Regions from separate parts of the Nitratidesulfovibrio sp. SRB-5 genome, predicted to be linked through region 1. Evidence: predicted binding sites of a transcription regulator. Region 1 holds the regulator's gene; the other holds the start of a gene.
The links. The regulator HrcA, encoded in region 1, represses chaperone genes, less so after heat shock. The targets are predictions, from matches to a motif close to TGTTAGCACTCNNNNNNNNNGAGTGCTAACA.
Positions count from the first base shown of each region.

Region 2: a site for HrcA is predicted at 7,867-7,897, ahead of groES (co-chaperone GroES). Genes of this name have one in related genera too.

Region 1 is NZ_JAIOTY010000002.1:905,243-914,687, forward strand. Features, by position in the region: gene K6142_RS11200 (YitT family protein) at 1-247, shown strand, start outside; gene dctP (TRAP transporter substrate-binding protein DctP) at 399-1,541, shown strand; gene K6142_RS11210 (ABC transporter substrate-binding protein) at 1,698-3,035, shown strand; gene K6142_RS11215 (hypothetical protein) at 3,353-3,658, opposite strand; gene K6142_RS11220 (hypothetical protein) at 3,833-4,105, shown strand; gene K6142_RS11225 (TusE/DsrC/DsvC family sulfur relay protein) at 4,425-4,742, opposite strand; gene hrcA (heat-inducible transcriptional repressor HrcA) at 5,696-6,763, shown strand; gene K6142_RS11235 (nucleotide exchange factor GrpE) at 6,863-7,468, shown strand; gene K6142_RS11240 (DMT family transporter) at 7,894-8,913, shown strand; gene K6142_RS11245 (hypothetical protein) at 8,956-9,141, shown strand; gene K6142_RS11250 (DUF429 domain-containing protein) at 9,397-9,445, opposite strand, start outside.
Region 2 is NZ_JAIOTY010000001.1:1,052,890-1,062,334, reverse strand. Features, by position in the region: gene K6142_RS04180 (hypothetical protein) at 340-903, shown strand; gene K6142_RS04175 (hypothetical protein) at 1,072-1,368, shown strand; gene K6142_RS04170 (hypothetical protein) at 1,515-1,892, shown strand; gene murJ (murein biosynthesis integral membrane protein MurJ) at 2,048-3,664, opposite strand; SAM riboswitch class I at 4,128-4,248, shown strand; gene K6142_RS04160 (hypothetical protein) at 4,537-4,803, shown strand; gene K6142_RS04155 (HAD family hydrolase) at 5,089-5,682, opposite strand; gene groL (chaperonin GroEL) at 5,846-7,492, opposite strand; gene groES (co-chaperone GroES) at 7,536-7,823, opposite strand; gene K6142_RS04140 (Na+/H+ antiporter NhaC family protein) at 8,363-9,445, opposite strand, start outside.

The DNA.
Region 1 (9,445 bases):
CATCTCCGAGCACAGTCGGCGCATCGGGCACGACCTGGTCTCCGAACTGGGACAGGGGGCCACCTTTCTGCAAGGGCGGGGCGGGTATTCCGGCGACGACCGGGAAATCGTCATGACCGTGACCAACAACGTGCAGCTGAAGCGCATGGAGGAACTGGTGTTCACGGTGGACCCTGAGGCGCTGTTCATCGTGGAAAACACCTTCACCGTGCTGGGTGGCCAGTTTGCCCGCAGAAAGGTGTACTGATGCAGATCGCTGTGGCATAGTCGCCAACACGCAGACATCGTTTCGACATCGCCTTGGGGGAGGCTGCATGACCAACCGTGTTCCGCGAACCCGGCCTTGCGGGCGGTGCCCCGCGCGTCCCGCAGGTTTCTGGCGCGCGCGTGGCCCGTTCGTGCCGCGTGTCGCCGCGTTGGTCGCCTGGCTGGCCATGGCTGCCCTGTGCGCCCTGCTGGCCGTCACCGTGCCGCACGCGCAGGCGCGGGATGCCGCAGTCGCAGCCCCGGAATCGCCTGGTTCCGAGGCCCCTGCGACTGATCCCCCCGCCGATTCGCCCCCGGTCACCCGCTCCGAAGGCGGGGTGCCGGTGCTGCGCATTTCCGTGGACAACGGCCCCACGCACTTTCAGGTCAAGGCCTTGCGCCGCTTCGCGGAGGACGTCCGGCATCGCCTGGCCGGTCGGCTGCGGGTGGAGGTGTACGACAGCGCCAGCCTGTACCGCGACCGCGACGTGTTGCAGGCGTTGAACCTTGGCCGGGTGGAAATGGCCCTGCCGGGAACCTGGGTGCTGCATTCCGTGGTGCCCGATTGCGGCGTGTTCATGCTGCCCGCCTTCTACGGTGCCCCGGCCCGCGCCAGCCTGGCCGTGGCCGACGGCCCGCCGGGGCGCATCATTGATGCGCGCATCGAGCGCAACCTGCGCGTCACCGTGCTGGGGCGTTGGCTGGAACTGGGCCACGCCAACCTGTATCTGGTGGACCGCGCCGTGCGGCGGCACGAGGACCTCGCGGGGCTGCGCATCCGCGTGGCGGGTGGCCCGGCCAACGAACTGCGCCTCGCGGCCATGGGCGCAAGACCCCTGGTGGTGCCCTGGCCAGACCTGCCGCACTGGCTGCAAGGCGGCAACCTTGACGGGCTGATGACCACCCACGAGACGGCGGTGTCCGGCCAGTTGTGGCGCTACGGGGTGAGCCACGTGTTCGAGGACCGCGCCTACTTCGCCATGTACGTGCCGCTGGTCAGCCGGACGTTCTGGGAACGCCTGCCCGAAGACATGCGCGACGTGCTGCGCGACGCTTGGGAAGACCATGTGGCCGAGGCGCGCGCACAGGCGGCGGAGGCCCAGGCCGAGGCTCGCGAGGCATTGCGCATCCAGGGGGTGGTGTTCTCCGTGCCCGACGATGCCGTGCTGCGCCGCTGGCGCGAACGGCTGCGCCTTGGCGAGCGCGAGGTGGTGGATTTCGTGGGAGTGGACCCGACGCTGTACGAAATCGCCAGGTCGACGGCGTGGCAGGCGGAGCAGAACCCCCAGAAATAGGATGGCTGCGGTCCCGGCCCTGCAATGGTTGATCCGGCATGGCCCAGCCCTTGCCAGTCTGCCCGCCCGCGAAGCAATGCCGGGCACCAGTTCTGTCTTTGGTCCCGCCTTCCGCACGCTGCCACGATACTGTCAGTCCACCCACAGGGAGGGTACATGCATCCGTTCCGTTCGCCTTCCGTTCGCCCGGCCACTTCGCGTTGCCTGTTCCGCCCGTTCCACCTGTTCCGCCCGTTCCACCTGTTCCGCCCGTCTCGTCCGTCCCGCCCGTCCCGTCAGCTCCATGTGGCGCTGCTGATGCTGTTGGCGCTGCTGTGCCTGGGACGGCCAGCCCTGGCCGAAGATGCGCCCCTGCCCAAGCCCGCGTCCCTGCCGTGGGCAGAGGTGGAGGCCGCCGCGCGCGGCACCACGGTGCGCTTTCACATGTATGGCGGCATGGCCACGGCCAACCGCTACGTGGACGGCTTCGTGGCGCCGGAACTGGCGCGGCGCTACGGCATCACCCTGGTGCGCGTGCCCATGGAGGCCCCGGTGTTCGTCAACCGGCTGCTGGCGGAAAAGGCGGCGGGTCGCGCCACGGGCAGCATGGACCTGTTGTGGATCAACGGCGAGAACTTTCGCAACGCCCGGCTGGGCGGCGTGTTGTGGGGACCGTATGCCCCGGCCCTGCCCAACATGGCGCTGACCGACCCGGTGCAGAGCGCCACCGACTTCGGCTATCCCGTGGACGGCCATGAATCGCCCTACGGGCGGGCGCAGCTGGTGCTGGAGTACGACACCGCCCGCACCCCCGAGCCGCCGCGCACCATGGCCCAGCTGGGCCAGTGGGTGAAGGCCCATCCGGGGCGGTTCACCTATCCCCAGCCGCCGGACTTCACCGGGTCGGCCTTCATCCGTCAGGCCTTCTACGCCCTTACCGGGGGGCACGCGCAGTACATGCGCCCGCTGGACAAGGATCTGCTGGGCCGCAAGGCTCCGGCGCTGTGGACGTGGCTGCGCGATCTTGCCCCGCACCTGTGGCAGGCCGGGCGGGCCTACCCGCGCGACGCCGCCGCGCTGGATGCGTTGTTCGCGCGGGGCGAGGTGGATTTTTCCGTCTCGTACCATCCGGCCCATGCCCAGGCGCTGATCGATGACGGCACCTATCCGGCCACGGTGCGCACCGTGGCCCTGGACGACGGGTCCATCTTCAACACCCACTTCGTGGCCATACCCTTCAACGCGCCCAACAAGGCGGGGGCCATGGTGGTTGCCAACTTCCTGCTGTCGCCCGAGGCGCAACTGGCCAAGATGGACCCGGCCTGGTGGGGCGATTTTCCGGCCATCGAGGTGGAGCGGCTGCCCGGGGAATGGCGCGCGCGCTTCGCCGCCGTGAAGATGGGCGAGGCCACCCTGTCCCCCGATGCGCTGTCCAGGCGGGCCGTGCCCGAGATACCCGCCGACTGGCTGGAGGCGCTGGAACGCGGCTGGGATGCCGAGGTGCTGCGCAGGTAGTCCGGCGGTTCCGGCCAGGATTCGGGCAGCGGATGCCGACATGATGCGATGCAGGGGCCGCTTCCCGAGGGGGGCGGCCCTTTTGCGCGGAGTGTCGGGGGGATGGGATGCGTGGGGGCGGGCGCACGGAAGGGCGAAAGGGCTGGCCGGTTGCATGGGTGCCATGCCGTGTCCGAACCCCGGGGGGGGCAGGGGATGTCTGCCGGAAATGCACGCAGAGGAGGCAGGCGGAAATCGGCGGGAACAGGTGATGGCAGGCGGGGCAGGCGCGCACGGGAGATGCCCGCTCGGGCAGGCGAGGCAAGGGGGAGGTGGACCTATTCGTGCCCGCCGTACTCGCGCGCATGCCAGGCGCGCAGCCCGCGCGGCTTGTCGCGCAGGTAGCCGGTCACCAGATAGTCCAGCAGGTTGCGCGCGGCCTTGTCAGACAGCAGCAGCAGGGGGGTGTCCGCTCCCTGCGCGTCGAGCAGCAGCAGGCTGGCGTCCTGGGTGCAGCAAAAGCGCTGGCCGGGGCCGCGCGTGCGCAAGGCAAGGCACAGGTCGCACAGATCCTGCTCGCTCAGGGGCGAGAGGGAGGAAAGCCAGGCCATGGCATCGGTGGTTGCATTGGTATAATCGAACATAATGTATTTTCCAATGTATTGCCCGGCATGGGTTGCGTCAAGCATGTGCGGGCGCGCACCGCTGGCCTGGCGGAGGAAAATATAAATGACCGGCGCGGGTCGCCCCTGCTAGACCAGTACCGGCGTTGGCGCCAGCCGCGCACGACGCCAAGTTCGCAGAATGGGGTTCGCAACGTGAAGCATGACATTGACGGCCTACTGGGTAACGTGGGCAAGGAACTGACGGGCCTTTCCGTATCGCTGGACGGGCTGGAACGCACGCCGGAGGGCGCGTACATCGTGCCTGCGTCGGTGCTGCTGTCCATGGTTCATTCCGTGCAGCAGATACTTTCCCTGTGGAGAAAGGCCCACTCGACGTTCAGCATAGCCATGGCGTCGAGCGTCCTGTGCCGCGAAGAGGCGCTGAACACGTTGTTCGACGCCGCTGAGGACGGCACGGAGCATTGATTCCGGTCGTCCTTCCCACCAGCAACCACGCTTCGCAGTACGAAGCCCGCAACCGGCGCGCCTGAACTGGCCGGGCGTGCCATTGAAAGCCGCAAAGGGCGGGAGCATGTGCTCCCGCCCTTTGCGGCGTGGCGCAACCGTAGCCACATGTCGCCAGCCGTAGTCACATGTCGTCGCACCGGAACTGGTGACCGCTGTAGGCAGCCGCTGTCCGGCTCCGCTTTCGGCGCGCCCGTGCCCCGCATGGGACCAGGGCGCGGAAATGGAGAAGGGCGGAAGCTTGCGCTCCCGCCCTTTCGTGAACAATGGGCCGTATGGACTACACGCAGCCGGTGGGCTTGGGCAGGCCGGCCATCTTGCAGGCGCCCTTGCCGGGGCCGGAGGGGAACAGTTCGTAGATCTCCTTCAGCTTGAAGCCGGTGTTCTTGGAGAGGATACGAACCATCGGGGCGATGCCGTTCTTCTTGTAGTAGTCCTGCAGGAAGTCGATGATCTTCTGGTGATCGGGGGTGATGTCCGCGATACCTTCGGATTCCTTCACGAATTCAACCCACTCGGTGCTCCAGTCATCAAAGCGAAGAAGGAAGCCGTCTTCATCGACTTCGAAGCTCTTGCCCTTGTAAGTGACTTCAGCCATGCGTGTCCTCCTTGGACAGGTTCTTGGCAGTGAAAGGGATGCACGACAAACGCCTGACCTTCGCATCGTGCGGCGATGCGCCGGCCGATGATAAGCAGCGATCCGCTGCCTCTATCCGAATGATGGTCGTCCCAAGGCAGATTCTGCCCGCTGGATAAACCGCAGCCACCCGGCGTGTCAACGAGGACCTCTTGCGGGCCTTCGCTGGTGAACCCGCAACGCTCTCCCGAAGGGGGGGCGGTCACGGGTGTCGGAGAACCGAATCGCGCGGATTTTTCCGGGTTCCAGACATGCGGACGAGGCACAAGATGCCACAATGTCATGAAAAATTCAAGGCAGGCGTGGGTGTTTTTTCGGCAAGCATTACAGCCCCCTACGGGTGAGCGTGTAAACAGTTGCTCACCAGCCGCAACGAGCCCGGCAGAATGGGCGCGATACGGGCCGTATGGGGTGTGCTATGGGCGGGCGGGGGAAGTGATGCATGCAGTGATGCGTTGCCACCTCCCCAATGACAGGGGCACTGTAGTGTGTTGCCGGAAACGTGTCAATGTATGTGAAATAATGCACGAGATGTGAGTGTTCACAATATGCCGCATACAGTGAAGTGTTGTTTGGTGTGTCGGAAATGGAGTTTGGGGCGGATTTTGTCATTATGCTGAAATAACAGTTTTTTTTGTAGTTGCCGGGGGTGCTGGCCAGTACATTTGTGATTATATTCACAAATGGTGGACCTGTCAGGTCCGAATGGGCGTGCGCACGGCCTGGAGTCCGGAGGGCGCTGGCCTGATCCATTTTGCCCCTAGCCTTTGTCCGGCATCTGTCGTGGATGGGCAAGTGCCTGCCATATTTCCCGACCCGGCAGGTCCGCCCCGGCCAACCTTGACAGCCCACACCCCCGTTGTTACCCGTTTGTGCTACTGCAAGAACTGCATCCTCATGATGCCGGAGCCTTCATGCCCAGCCTCGGACAGCGCGAAACCCAGGTGCTTGCCACCATCATCGAAAGCTACATCGCCTCGGCCTCGCCCGTGGGGTCTCGCGCCGTGGCCGAGCATTCCGGCTTGCGTCTTTCCCCGGCCAGCATGCGCGCCACCATGTCCGACCTGACCGACCTTGGCTATCTGGAGCAGCCGCACACGTCCGCAGGCAGGGTGCCGACGGCGCGCGCCTTCCGGCTGTACGTGGACAGCCTGCTGCGCCCGTTGCCGCTGGGCAGTGCCGAGCGCGATGCCATAGCCGACGAGCTTTCGCGGCAGGAACTGGAGATTTCCGGCATCCTGCGTCGCGCCGCCAACCTGTTGTCCGGCCATGCCCGGCAACTGGGCATGGTGGTGGCCCCCAGCGAGGACGAGGCCCGCTGGCGCAGCATCGAATTCGCCCCGGCCGCCGAAGGGCTGGTGTTGGCCGTGCTGATGCTGGAAGGCGGCCTGGTGCGCACCCGCACCGTGCGCGTGGACGAGCGCTACGGGCAGGATGAACTGGTGCGCTTCGGCAATTATCTCAACGAACATTTCCGGGGCCTGTCCCTGTCCGAGGCGCGCGATCGCATCGGCCACGAACTGGCCCGCGCTGGCTCGCGGCTGGAAGAAATGTGCGTGCGCGCCCTGGCCCTGTCGCGCCGCGCCGTGGAACACATGGGCGACGACCGCGAGCTCATCGTCAACGGCACGCTGAACATGCTGGCCCACGCGGAATTCACCGACGTGGGCCGCATGCGCGACCTGCTGGCCGCCATCGAGGAACGCTCGCGTCTGTTGGAACTGCTGGACCGCACCCTGTCCGAACGCGACGTGCGCATAACCTTCTGTCAGGACGTGGCCGACGGCGCGCCCGACGGACTGCGCGGGTGCAGCGTGATCAGCGCCGCCTACGGCGGCGACACGCCGCGTGGCGTGGTCAGCGTGGTGGGGCCGTTGCGCATGGACTACGCCAAGATCGTTCCGGTGGTGCAGTGCGTTTCGCGGGCGCTTACCCAGCTGTTCCGCGAACGGTTTGCCGCCGCGCCTTGCCGGTTGCCGTAATCCCGTCCATTTTTCGGTCATTTCCGATACATGCGACCCGCCCCGGCGGGATATTTCAACGACGACGTCACGCTTCAGGATTTCAAGGAGATTCAGGACATGCCCCCCAGCAATGCGTTCAAGGACAATGTGGAGATCAGCCCCGAGGCAGAGGCCCTGCGTACCGAGGCCGATGCGTCTTCGCGGCACCAGGCCGCCGGTGCGGGTTCCCCCATGGTGATTGACGATGACGCCCTGCGCGAACAGTGCGCGGTCCGGCTGTGCCCGGAATGTCCCGAACGGGCCGATGCCGACGAGCAGCGCCTGCGCGCCCTGGCGGAAATGGACAATTTCAAGAAGCGGTTGCAGCGCGAAAAGGACGACCAGGTGCGCTACGCCGCCGAAGTGGTGCTGGCGGACCTGCTGCCCACCCTGGACAACCTGGATCTGGCCCTGCAATACGGGCGCGGCAACGCGGCCTGCAAGGACATGCTGATCGGCGTGGAAATGACCCAGAGGCTGCTGCTGGACGCGCTGAAGCGCCACGGCCTGGAGCCCGTGGGCGAGGCGGGCGAACCGTTCAGCCCGGAAATCCACGAGGCCATCGGCGCCGAAGTGCGCCCCGACCTGCCGGAAAACACCGTGTGTGCCCTGATGCAGCGCGGCTACCGGCTGAAGGAGCGCCTGCTGCGGCCCGCCAAGGTTGCGGTAAGCCGTCCGGAATAGGCGCCCGGATAGTAACGTCACACATGCGGACATCAGGCGGCACGTTCCCCGGCGGGGCGTGCCGCCTTTGCGTTGCGGGGCGGAAGTTGGGCGAGGCGGGGGCGAAAGTGGCCCAAGGGGGGCGGATGTGGCGCAGCTACCCCCCCCATCGCATGCCCTTGGCGTAAGCCAGACTGATCCATATACGGCCTATATATGGCCCCATGTGGATATGACGTGAGTCTGAAGCGGGGCCTCGCCTTGCCTGTCGCCTTGCCCGTCGCCCTGTCCGGTGTGTGTCCGATGATCTGCCTGGCCCCGTCTGGGCCAGTCTGGGCCAGTCTGGGCCAATTTGGGCCAGTTTGGGCCTGTCTGGCGCGCTGCCCGGCGCCAGTCCAACACGGTATCATTTGCGCTTCACCCGGCTTCGCAGTATGGGGGGCCGCATGAGTACACACCGTTCCCCCTGCCTTGATGCGGGAGGGCTGCTGCGCGTTGCCGGGGGCGGCGTGCTTATCAGCTTTTCCGCCGTGTTCGTGAAGCTGGTGCATGTGGGGCCCAGCCAGTCGGCCTTCTACCGCATGTTCTTCGGCGGGCTGGCCCTGCTGTGCGTGGCCCTGGCCCGGCGCGAACGGCTGCGCGCGCGGTCCGGCGTGTGGGCGGTGATGGTGGGCGCCGCCGTGCTGTTCGCGCTGGATCTGGAGTGCTGGCACCGGGGCATCCTGCTCATCGGGCCGGGGCTGGCCACCATCATCGGAAATTTCCAGGTCTTCTTCATCGCCATTGCCGGGGCGCTGCTGCTGGGCGAAAAGTTGTCCGCGCGGCACATGGCGGCCATTCCGCTGGCCCTGGTCGGGCTGTGGCTGCTGCTGGGCGTCAGTCCGGCGGAACTGCTGCCCACCTCGACGGCTGGCGGGCTGGTGGTGGGCGATTCGCTGGCCGGGGTGGGCTACGGCTTTGCCACGGCGCTGTTCTACACCGGGTTCATCCTGCTGCTGCGCCAGTCGCGCGGCATGGCGGGCATGCTTTCGCCGGTGGCCAACATGGCCGTCATTTCGCTGGCCTGCGCGGCGGTAAGCGGCGCGGGCATCCTGGCGCGGGGCGACAGCTTTGCCATTGCCGATGCGGCCAGCGGCGGCTACCTGATGGCCTATGGCGTGCTGTGTCAGGGCGTGGGCTGGGTGCTGCTGTCCACCGGGCTGCCGCGCCTGCCCGCCTCGCTGGCGGGGCTGGTGATGCTGGTGCAGCCCGCGCTGTCGTTCGTGTGGGACATCCTGGTGTTCAAGCGGCCCACGGACGGATGGGGCATGGCCGGGGCGGGGATTGCCCTGTTCGCCATCTGGCTGGGCCTGTCTGGTGCGTCTGGTGCTTCTGGTGGTGCGGGCGCGCGGGTATGCCGCCCGGGCGAACTGGAAGATGCCCCGAACACGGCGCCGCCCGACGCGGCACCGCATGAGGACGAATGACAAACAGGGCGCGCGGCGCCGCAACCGGACGGGGGAACGACGATGAAGATACTGGGCCTGATATTCGTGGCCGCCGTGGCTGCTGTGCTTGGCTGGCTGCTGCTGCGCGGACTGCTGGCCGCCGCCGGGTGCGTGGTGCGCCTGTTTCTGGGGCTGCTGCTGCTGGCCCTGCTGGGGGCCACATGGTCCTTGCTGTCCTTCCTGTTCACGGGCGGGGCGGGCTGGTAGGCGGACGCAGGCTGCTGTCGGTGAGACGGCGGCAGGCTGCGTCAAGCGGGACGAGCGGGTGATGCCGCCAGTGAAAGGCGAGTCATGGAGTGCTTTGTACGGCGCGTGGCGGATGACCGTCGCGCGCCGCTTTTTTGGGGCAGGGGAGACGCGCGGCAAGATGAAAATGGAGCCGGGTGCCGGGGCGTGCAGCGTGTCAGCCGGGTAGGCGGATAGGGCCGGATAGGACAGGAGAGCGTGGGTTCGCCGGGGCGGCTATTCTTCCAGCGGAAGTCCGGCGATCCAGCCTTCCACATCCAGTTGC
Region 2 (9,445 bases), on a different contig from region 1:
GCCCGTTCTGACAAGACAGGCCGGGCCCATGCGTACGGCCATCAGTTCGTGCGCGCCCAGCACCTGCCCACCCGCTGCCGCCTTCCTGTCCCCTGCCCCCCTGCCCTGTCCCCGCCCCTATCGTCTATCCCTTGTCCCTTGACGCGCCCCGCGCCTTTCGAGCAAAGTCTCGTCCACAACAGCGCGGAGACAACGCGGGAACAACACGGACAGCGCCGGGCACCCCCGGCACGCCGAACCACCCGCCATGCAGGTGCGGGCAACGCCCCCCCCCGCGAGCACGGCAGCGCCCCGGCGCGCGCCGCCCCCACACGAGCATAACCCCCAGGAGACAGGGACATGGCGGAACATACTGCGGAAAAACTTGACGTGCAGCCTTACTTCGACGTGGAACTGCTGATGAACACCAGCCAGGAAACGCGCATCGGCGGCGAAGTGATGAACCGCCTGATGCAGCGCTGGGAAGCCTGGATGGACAAGCTGCACGCCCTGCACATCAGCACCGGAAAGATCCAGTACCTTGTGGTGTGGCTGGACAGCGACGTGGAAGAAGACGTGGACGCCGCATGGGAATCCTCTCCCTCCGACGCGTTCATCGTCAATTCCCTGGCCCAGACCATGGTCATGAGCGCGGTCCACATGCTGCTGCCCGAAGTGGAGGACGTGGGCTGCGCCCCGGCCCCCAAGCCCACCGACAAGCTGCGCGCCGCACTGGAGGCAGAAGGCCTGCCCTACAACGGCGACGGTCCCACCCTGTCGCGCCGTTACGCCGTGGTCACCCATTACCCCTTCAAGGGCGGCTGCGAAATCTGCACCCTGCTCAAGGACTGTCCCAAGGGTTCCGGCGCGGCGGGCGCCCCCTCGTCCATCGTGCTGCCGGGGTACGAACCGGGCACGGAATAGCGCCTGCCTCCGGCGGGTCCACGGGACACAGCCGAATCACCCGGGCCATGGCGCGCACCAGCACGCCATGGCCTTTCCGTTGCGCGGTGCGCGCCTTTACTTCACCCGGCGACTGCCCTAGAATGCGCGCCCAAGGAACCGGACAGGAGGAACGGCCCGGAGGCGGACATGTCCACGGATTTCGCCATGCAGCTTCCAGGACTGCGCCGCATGAGCCCAGGGCTGCTGCGGGCCATGTCCGCTCCGCTCGACCCGTGGCACGACCCGCCCTACCTGACGCCGCCGTCCCCCACCCTGCTGGACAAGACCCAGATCGTCGTCGATGACATGGAAGCCGATGCGGCGGCTGAACGCCAGCGCCTGCAACGCGCGGGCTACAGCCCGCCCAGGGGCGACACCCGCCACCAGAGCCCGCTGGTGGTGCCTGAACGCATCGCGGGCACGCTGGTCTCGCTGATCGGCTGACGCGGCAACCGGCCTTGCCGATTCCGGCGCGTCTGCCAGTTCCGGCGAATCCGGCCTGTCTGGCGGATATAGCCTGCCTGGCGAATCCGGTCTGTCTGGCGGATATGGCCTGTCTGGCCGGTCCCATACTTTCCCAAGGAGCGTCCATGAGTCAGGACCCGAAATACCCGACCCGCATCCGCTACGAATACGAGCACGATCCCGGCGTGCGCCTGGAATACGCCCACGGCGTGTGGGGCGGCATCAACCCGCAGGGCGAGATCGAAATGAGCTTCTACATAGAAACCGACAAGATGCCGCCGTTTTCCGAGCGCCTGGTGGCGCCCGACGGCAGCTTCGGCCACGAGGTGGCCCCCTACGACGAAAACCTGAAGGTGATCACCCGCCACATCCGCTCCAAGGTGGTGCTGAACTACCACACCGCCCGTGCCGTTCTGGAATGGCTGGAGGAAAAGGTGGAAACCCTGGAGATGGAAGAGGAAGGCGGCATGATGTACGAAGGCGAAGGCGGCCTCGAACAGTAACAGGCCGTCTGCCGGTCCTTTCATGCACTGAAGCCTCCGTTGCGGTGACGCAGCGGAGGCTTTCTCATGTGATCCGGCTGTCGCACGGAAGCCGGGCGGAATTCGATACCGCCGGGGCCCGTCAGCCGTCCGTTGGTCGCCCGTCAGCCGCCCGCCTACAGGTCTTCCCCCTGCCGCCCACCCCGCAGGCGCGCCAGCAGCGGGCGCACCCGCGACAGTACCGGTTCCGCCAGTTCCGGGGCGAAGCGGCGGGCCAGCAGCAGATATGCCCCGGCGAACACCGGTCCGCTGGCGGCCAGCGCCAGGAATGCCCCCCACAACTGGCCTGCCGGGCTGGCCGGGGCCAGCAGCGGCGCATACGCCAGCGCGGGCCAGGCGGGCAGCGCGGCGGCGGCGCACAGAGCCACAGATTTCGCGCCGCACCCGATAATGCCGGAAAGTCCGCCCCCCCCATGGCGCCTGCGCCACACAAGGGCCAGGGCCACGGTATACACGGCCACGGCCACCGTGCCCGCCACGGCCACGCCCAACGTGCCGCGCGTGCCCGCGTGGCCCGCCAGCACGTACAGCGGCAGCGCGGCCAGGGTGGCCAGGGTGCCCACCACCGCCGGGGTCACCGTGTCCTGATGGGCGTAGAAGGCCCGGCCCACCACCTGCTGCACGGCCCAGAAGGCCACGCCGCACAGCATCACCCGCAACAGGGGCGCGGAGGCCAGCGTCTCGGCGGCGGCGAACCCGCCGCCCTGAAAGATCAGGCGCATGGTGGGCTCCGCCGCCAGCAGCATCCACACGGACAGGGGGATGATCACCGCCAGGGCGTTGCGCAGGGCCGTGGACAGGGTGGCGTCGAAGGCGTCGGACTCCCCTTTGGCGGCCAGCGCCGCCAGAAACGGGTACGAGGCCACCCCGGCGGCCTGGGCCACCACGCCCACCGGCACCAGCATGATGCGCCGGGCATAGTTGAGCAGGCTCACCGCCCCTTCGCCGGTCATGGAACCGAAGATGCGCACGAACTGCTCGTCCAGCACCACCACCGACTGACCGATCATCAGGGGCAGGGCCAGCAGGGCGAAACGGCGCACGCCGGGGTGGCGCAGCACCGGACGCAGCCGCACCCCGCCGCCGCGCGCGGCGGCCAGCACGGGCAAGGCAAGGCTGCCCAGCGCCGCGCCCGCCAGCACGCCCCAGCAAAACCCCTCCATGCCGCGCGCCGGGGCCAGCGCCCACGACAGCACGCCGCCGCCGATGATGCAGCCGTTGTACACCAGCGGCCCCATGGCGGGCACCGCGAACTGGCGGCGCATGTACAGCAGCGCGGTGACGCACGCCCCCGGCAGAAAGAACGCCTGCGCGGGCAGGATGATGCGCAGGAAGCGCACCAGCCGGGCCGTGGACGGTGCGTCGAAGCCCGGCGCGGCCACACGGGCCAGTTCCGGCGCGTACCACCAGGCCACGCCGGTCATCAGGCAGATGACGATGGTGATCCACCAGAAGGCGGCGGCAAAGAAGCGCCAGCCATCTTCCGGATCGCGCTCGAAGCGTTCCGACAGCAGGGGAATGAGGGTGATGGAGAAGTAGCCGCCCGCCAGCAGATAGTTGATGAAGTCGGGCACCACGAAGGCGGCGAAGTAGATGTCCGCCTCTGCCGTGGCCCCGAACAGGTAGGAGATGACCTTGTCGCGCAAGAGGCCCATGAACCGCGACGCAAAGACGCTGGCCGCCATGATCAGGGCGGCGGCGCCCATCTGGTGGGTGCGGGTGAACAGCTTCATGCGACGGCGGGCTCTCCTGTGGCGGGCAAGACGTGATGGACGTGCGGTACGCAGGAACCACTACCCCATACCGCCCCGCTTGACCATACGATGGGGCGGGCGGGGGCTGCATCCAACGCGGTCCGCCCCCCTGGCCGCCCGGCGCACCCGGCCTGTCCTGTCTGTCCGATGCGCCCGGCGCACCCGGCCTGTCCTGTCTGTCCGATGCGTCCGGCCTGTCATGTATGTTCGGCACCCTTCCAGTCCACCGCATGGTCCCACCCGGCCCATCGGTCGCCCGGACTCACGCTTCGCGTCCCCCCCCTTTTCGGGTTTCCGGTCGCGCGGTCACATTTTTTCAGCAGTGGTACTATACGAGACCACTTTTTATGCGCGCTATCATCCCAAAAAAGCTACTATACAAGTATTTCCTGATTTCCTGCTTAACCATTGACAACTGTGCACTCAACCGCTAGATATGCCCCATTCATGGAGAGAGGCGCGAGGGTACGGCCCTGTGACCGCCCGGCAACCTGCCCTGACGTGACGCCGTCGGTCGGGACAAGGTGCCAATACCGACCGTGTAGCGCACGGGATCATGATCGCGGGCTTGCGGCGTCGGCCTCTCCTTGCGAGGGGCTTTTTCTGTTTTGGGGGCATCGTCCGGACGCTGGAGCCGCACGGTGCATGTGGGTGGATTTCAGGCCAATTGCGCACCCACAGAAAAAAAATGCAGCTAACAGGCCGTTGCGCCACGGGGGCCGCCACACACCCAGCCGGAACATCCGGCGGGACGGCGGACAGCCCAAGGGCGCACGGTGGTCCGCCGGACCAGCCCCCGGCGGATTGACCACGCGAAGCCCGGACGGCTTCGCGGAAAAAAGGGAGACACGATGAAGGATTTTCTGGAGAAGTTGCAGCCCGTTGGCGAGTGTGTGATCTACTACCTCTACCACAACGAGGACGAACCCATGCCCACCTGCTGGTCTGACCCGCTGGAACTCATGGGTGACATGACTCGCCTGCAACTCACCGACGCACAGATGCGCGAACTGCGCGACATCGTGAGCGAGGAAATCCGCAGCGAAGGCCCCGAGGCGGTCTGGAAGGGGCGCACCCTGCGCAAGAACATCATCCATTCCTGCGGCTACCTAGTGTAGCCGGGCACCTTCGGCGGGCGCGTCCGGCAGCGCGCCCTGCACGAAGCAGTTGCCTGTTCCTGTACCTGACCCGGTACCTGACCCGGCCTTCGATCCATCGCCCCTCCGGCCATTTCCCCGCCCCGCGTGCCCGCGCGCACGGCGGACCGCACGGCCCGGAACACACACGCAGAACACAACGCCCCCGTCGGGAAACCGGCGGGGGCGTTTCTGTTGATCGGCAGGCACGGGGCATGGCCCGATGGCAAGGCCGGATTTTCACGGCGCGATGGACAACCCGCCCCGTCAGCCCTCGAACCCCAGTTCTGCCAGCAGGCCGGGCAGTTCGCGGAAATCGCGCATGGTGCGCACGCGGGGCGCGGTGCGCGCCTCGCGCACCGTTCCGTTGCGCGGCGGATCGAACCAGATGCCATGCATCCCCGCCTGCGTGGCGCCCCACACGTCGCCGGTCCAGTCGTCGCCGATCATCACCACCCTGCTGGCGGGCAGCCCCAGGTCGCGCAGCGCATACGACCAGAACGGCGGCCAGGGCTTGGGCGACCCCGCCGAACGCCACGTGTACACCCCGGCCAGCAACGGCCCCACGCCCATGGGGGCAAGGGCCGCGCGGATGGGGCCTTCGTCCGACTCCGAGGCGTTGGACGCCAGCGCCAGCCGCCAGCCAGCGGCCAGCGAACACAGCACCTCGCCCGCGTGGGGCATGGGTTCCTCGTCGGTCCAGCCGTGTTGCGGCCCCATCCAGCGGGGCATGACGCGCATCAGCGTGCCGCCCCAGTCCAGCAGCAACGCCTTGTCGGGCAGCAGAGCCCTGTCGGGCACGTTCGCGGGGTGCATGTCATCCGGCACGGTGCCTGCGTCCGTGTGTTTCGCTTTCGCCATGGTTCCTCTCCTGCCCCGTGGTGCCCGTGCGTCGGGCCCGCGTCAAGTCGGAATGGCCCGCATCCGTGCTGCTCCCCTTTCGCGCAAACGAAAAGGGCCGGAACCCGAAGGTTCCGGCCCACAGTCACGTGCGATGATGCGCGGGGCGTACCAGCCTTTCGGCCTAGTACATGCCGCCCATGCCGCCCATGCCACCCATGCCGCCACCGGGCATGGGCATGTCCTTCTTGGCTTCGGGCTTTTCGGCAATGGCGCATTCGGTGGTCAGCAGCAGCGAGGCAACGGAGGCCGCGTTCTGCAGGGCGATGCGGGTGACCTTCTTGGGGTCGATGACACCGGCCTTGATCAGGTCTTCGAACTCGCCGGACGCGGCGTTGAAGCCGAAGCCGTCCTTGCCGTCGCGCACCTTCTCGACCACGATGGAACCTTCGTAGCCGGCGTTGGACGAGATCTGGCGCAGCGGTTCTTCGATGGCGCGGCGGATGATGTTCACGCCAGCGGCTTCGTCGTCGTCAGCGGGCTTCACGTCGTCCAGCACCTTGGAGATGCGGATGTAGGCGGTGCCGCCACCGGGGACGATGCCTTCTTCCACCGCGGCGCGGGTGGCGTTCAGGGCGTCCTCGACGCGGTCCTTCTTTTCCTTCATTTCGGTTTCGGTCGCGGCGCCCACGTTGATCACGGCCACGCCGCCCACCAGCTTGGCCAGGCGTTCCTGCAGCTTTTCGCGGTCGTAGTCGGAAGTGGTTTCGTCGATCTGGGCGCGGATCTGCTTCACGCGCGCCTTGATGTCTTCGGACTTGCCAGCGCCGTCAACGATGGTGGTGTTTTCCTTGTCCACAACCACGCGCTTGGCGGTGCCAAGGTCGGCCACCGAGATGTTTTCGAGCTTCACGCCCATGTCTTCGGACACCACGGTGCCGCCGGTCAGGACGGCGATGTCCTGCAGCATGGCCTTGCGGCGGTCGCCGAAGCCGGGGGCCTTCACGGCAACAACCTGCAGGGTGCCGCGCAGCTTGTTGACCACCAGGGTGGCCAGGGCTTCGCCTTCCACGTCTTCGGCGATGATCACCAGCGGACGGTTCATCTTGGCCACCTGTTCGAGAACGGGCAGCATGTCCTTCATGCTGGAGATCTTCTTCTCGTTGCAGAGAATGAAGGGCTCGTCGAGTTCGCAGACCATCTTTTCGGGATCGGTCACGAAGTAGGGCGACAGGTAGCCACGGTCGAACTGCATGCCTTCGACCACTTCAAGGGTGGTTTCCAGACCCTTGGCTTCCTCGACGGTGATGACGCCTTCCTTGCCCACCTTGGCCATGGCCTCGGCGATGATGTTGCCGATGGTGGTGTCGGAGTTGGCGGAAATGGTGCCGATCTGGGCGATTTCCTTCTGGTCGCGGGTGGGCTTGGCCAGGGTGCCAAGTTCCTTGACCAGCTTTTCAACGGCCTTGTCGATGCCGCGCTTGATAGCCATGGGGCTGCGGCCAGCGGCCACCAGCTTCACGCCTTCGCGGTAGATGGCCTGGGCCAGGATGGTGGCGGTGGTGGTGCCGTCACCGGCGATGTCGCTGGTCTTGGAAGCAACTTCCTTGACCATCTGCGCGCCCATGTTCTCGAACTTGTCCTCGAGTTCGATTTCCTTGGCCACGGTCACGCCGTCCTTGGTGATGACGGGCGAGCCGAAAGACTTTTCGATGACCACGTTGCGGCCCTTGGGACCGAGGGTCACCTTGACGGCATTGGCGAGCTTGTCCACGCCGCGGGAAAGCTTTTCGCGGGCCTTGACGTCGAACAGGATTTCCTTGGAAGCCATTGTATTCATCCTCCTCGGGAGTAAGTGCTGAGTTCGCGGGGCGTTATTCGATGATGGCGAGAATGTCGTCTTCGCGCATGACGAGGTGCTCGACGCCGTCAAGCTTGATCTCGGTGCCGGCGTACTTGCTGAAGAGCACCATGTCGCCCTTCTTGACGGTCATGGCGATGAGCTTGCCGTCTTCCGCGACCTTGCCGGGACCGGCGGCGACGACTTCGCCGCGCGAGGGCTTTTCCTTGGCGGTGTCGGGGATGAAGAGGCCGCCGGCGGTCTTTTCTTCGGATTCGAGGCGCTTCACCAGAACGCGGTCATTCAAAGGCTTCAGATTCATGACAACTAGTCCTCCAACTTTAGGTGATCGCTGTTTGTCCCGTCTTTGGCACTCGCGGGGTGCGAGTGCCAAAGGCAAGGGCGGTCATCTCGCCGCGCGTCATGACGGTGTCATGCGCGCGCCCTCCCGCCGCATGGCGGGGGGCGAAATTCGTCTCGCCCGATGTATCGTGGCTTTTCGGCAGGGGCTGGACCCGCAAGAACCTGCTGGTCATCGGGTCCGTCTGCCGGATGCGGTTGCGCGCCCGCGCTCGCTGACGCGGTGGCGGTGCATGGCAACCGCGTTGGATAATAAGGCAGGTTTGCGGGTTGAAAAGGGGGGGCGTGTGCATTTTTTTGCATTTTCTTCACGCGCCATGCAAATTCAGCGGGTTGCACGCCCGGCGCGCCCCCACCGGCCCCCTTGCCGTCCGTGCCCTTCCGCACGTTGCCGCCCTTTTCGCCCCCTTCACCAGACCGGGTGCTACGGGGAATGCCCGCTCTGCCGTTTGCCGATCTGCCCTCACTGGCGGATCTGGCAGATCTGGCAGATCTGGCAGCCTACGCCCGCTCGCCCCCGGACGCCACCGTACGCGGGGCGCGCGGCAGCCCGGTAAGAATGGCCAGCACACCCGCCGCGCCCAGCAACAGGCAGTAATAGTTGGCCGACAGCACCGCCACGGGAGAGATGCCCGCGATGGACCCGGCCAGCAGCACCTGCGCCGCGTGCGGGGCCAGCCCCTGCACCACGCACGAGAAGATGTCCAGCAGGCTGGCACTGCGGCGCGGGTCCACGCCGGAGGTGGCGGCGATCTCGCGGGCCATGCCCCCGGTCAGGATGATGGCCACGGTGTTGTTGGCGGTGCACAGGTCGGCCACGGCCACCAGGCCGGAAATGCCCGCTTCTCCGGTGCGGGCGGCGGCTCCGCCGCGTTCGCCGGGCCGGTCGATGAACCGGCGCACGGCGGCCAGCAGCCAGGCCACCCCGCCCTGATAGCGGATGAGTTCGCCAAGGCCGCCCATGAGCATGGACAGCACGAGAATCTCGTGCATGCCGGTAAAGCCCTTGTAGATGTCCTGGGCGAATTTCAGCGGCGTGTAACCGTCCACCACGGCCATGCCCACGCCGCCCGCCAGGGCGATGCCCGCGAACAGCACGGCGAACACGTTCATGCCCGAAAGCGCCATGGCCAGAATGGCCACGTAGGGCAGCACCGTGATCACGCGGTAATCGCCGGGCGCGGCGGCCCGGCCCGCATCGCCCGCCAGCCAGAGCACCGCCACGGCCAGCAGCGCGGCGGGCAGCGCAATGGCGAAGTTCATGCGGAACTTGTCGCGCATGTCGCAGCCTTGGGTGCGCGTGGCCGCGATGGTGGTGTCGGAGATCATGGACAGGTTGTCGCCGAACATGGCCCCGCCCACCACCGCGCCCATGAGCAGCGCGGCATCCATGCCGGTCTGGGCGGCCACGCCCGCCGCGATGGGCCCCACGGCGGCGATGGTGCCCATGGAGGTGCCCATGGCCGTGGCCACGAAGGCCGAAATGACGAACAACCCCGGCAGCACCAGCCGTTGCGGCACCAGCGACAGCCCCAGGTTCACCGTGGATTCCACCCCGCCGATGGCCGACGCCACCGAGGCAAA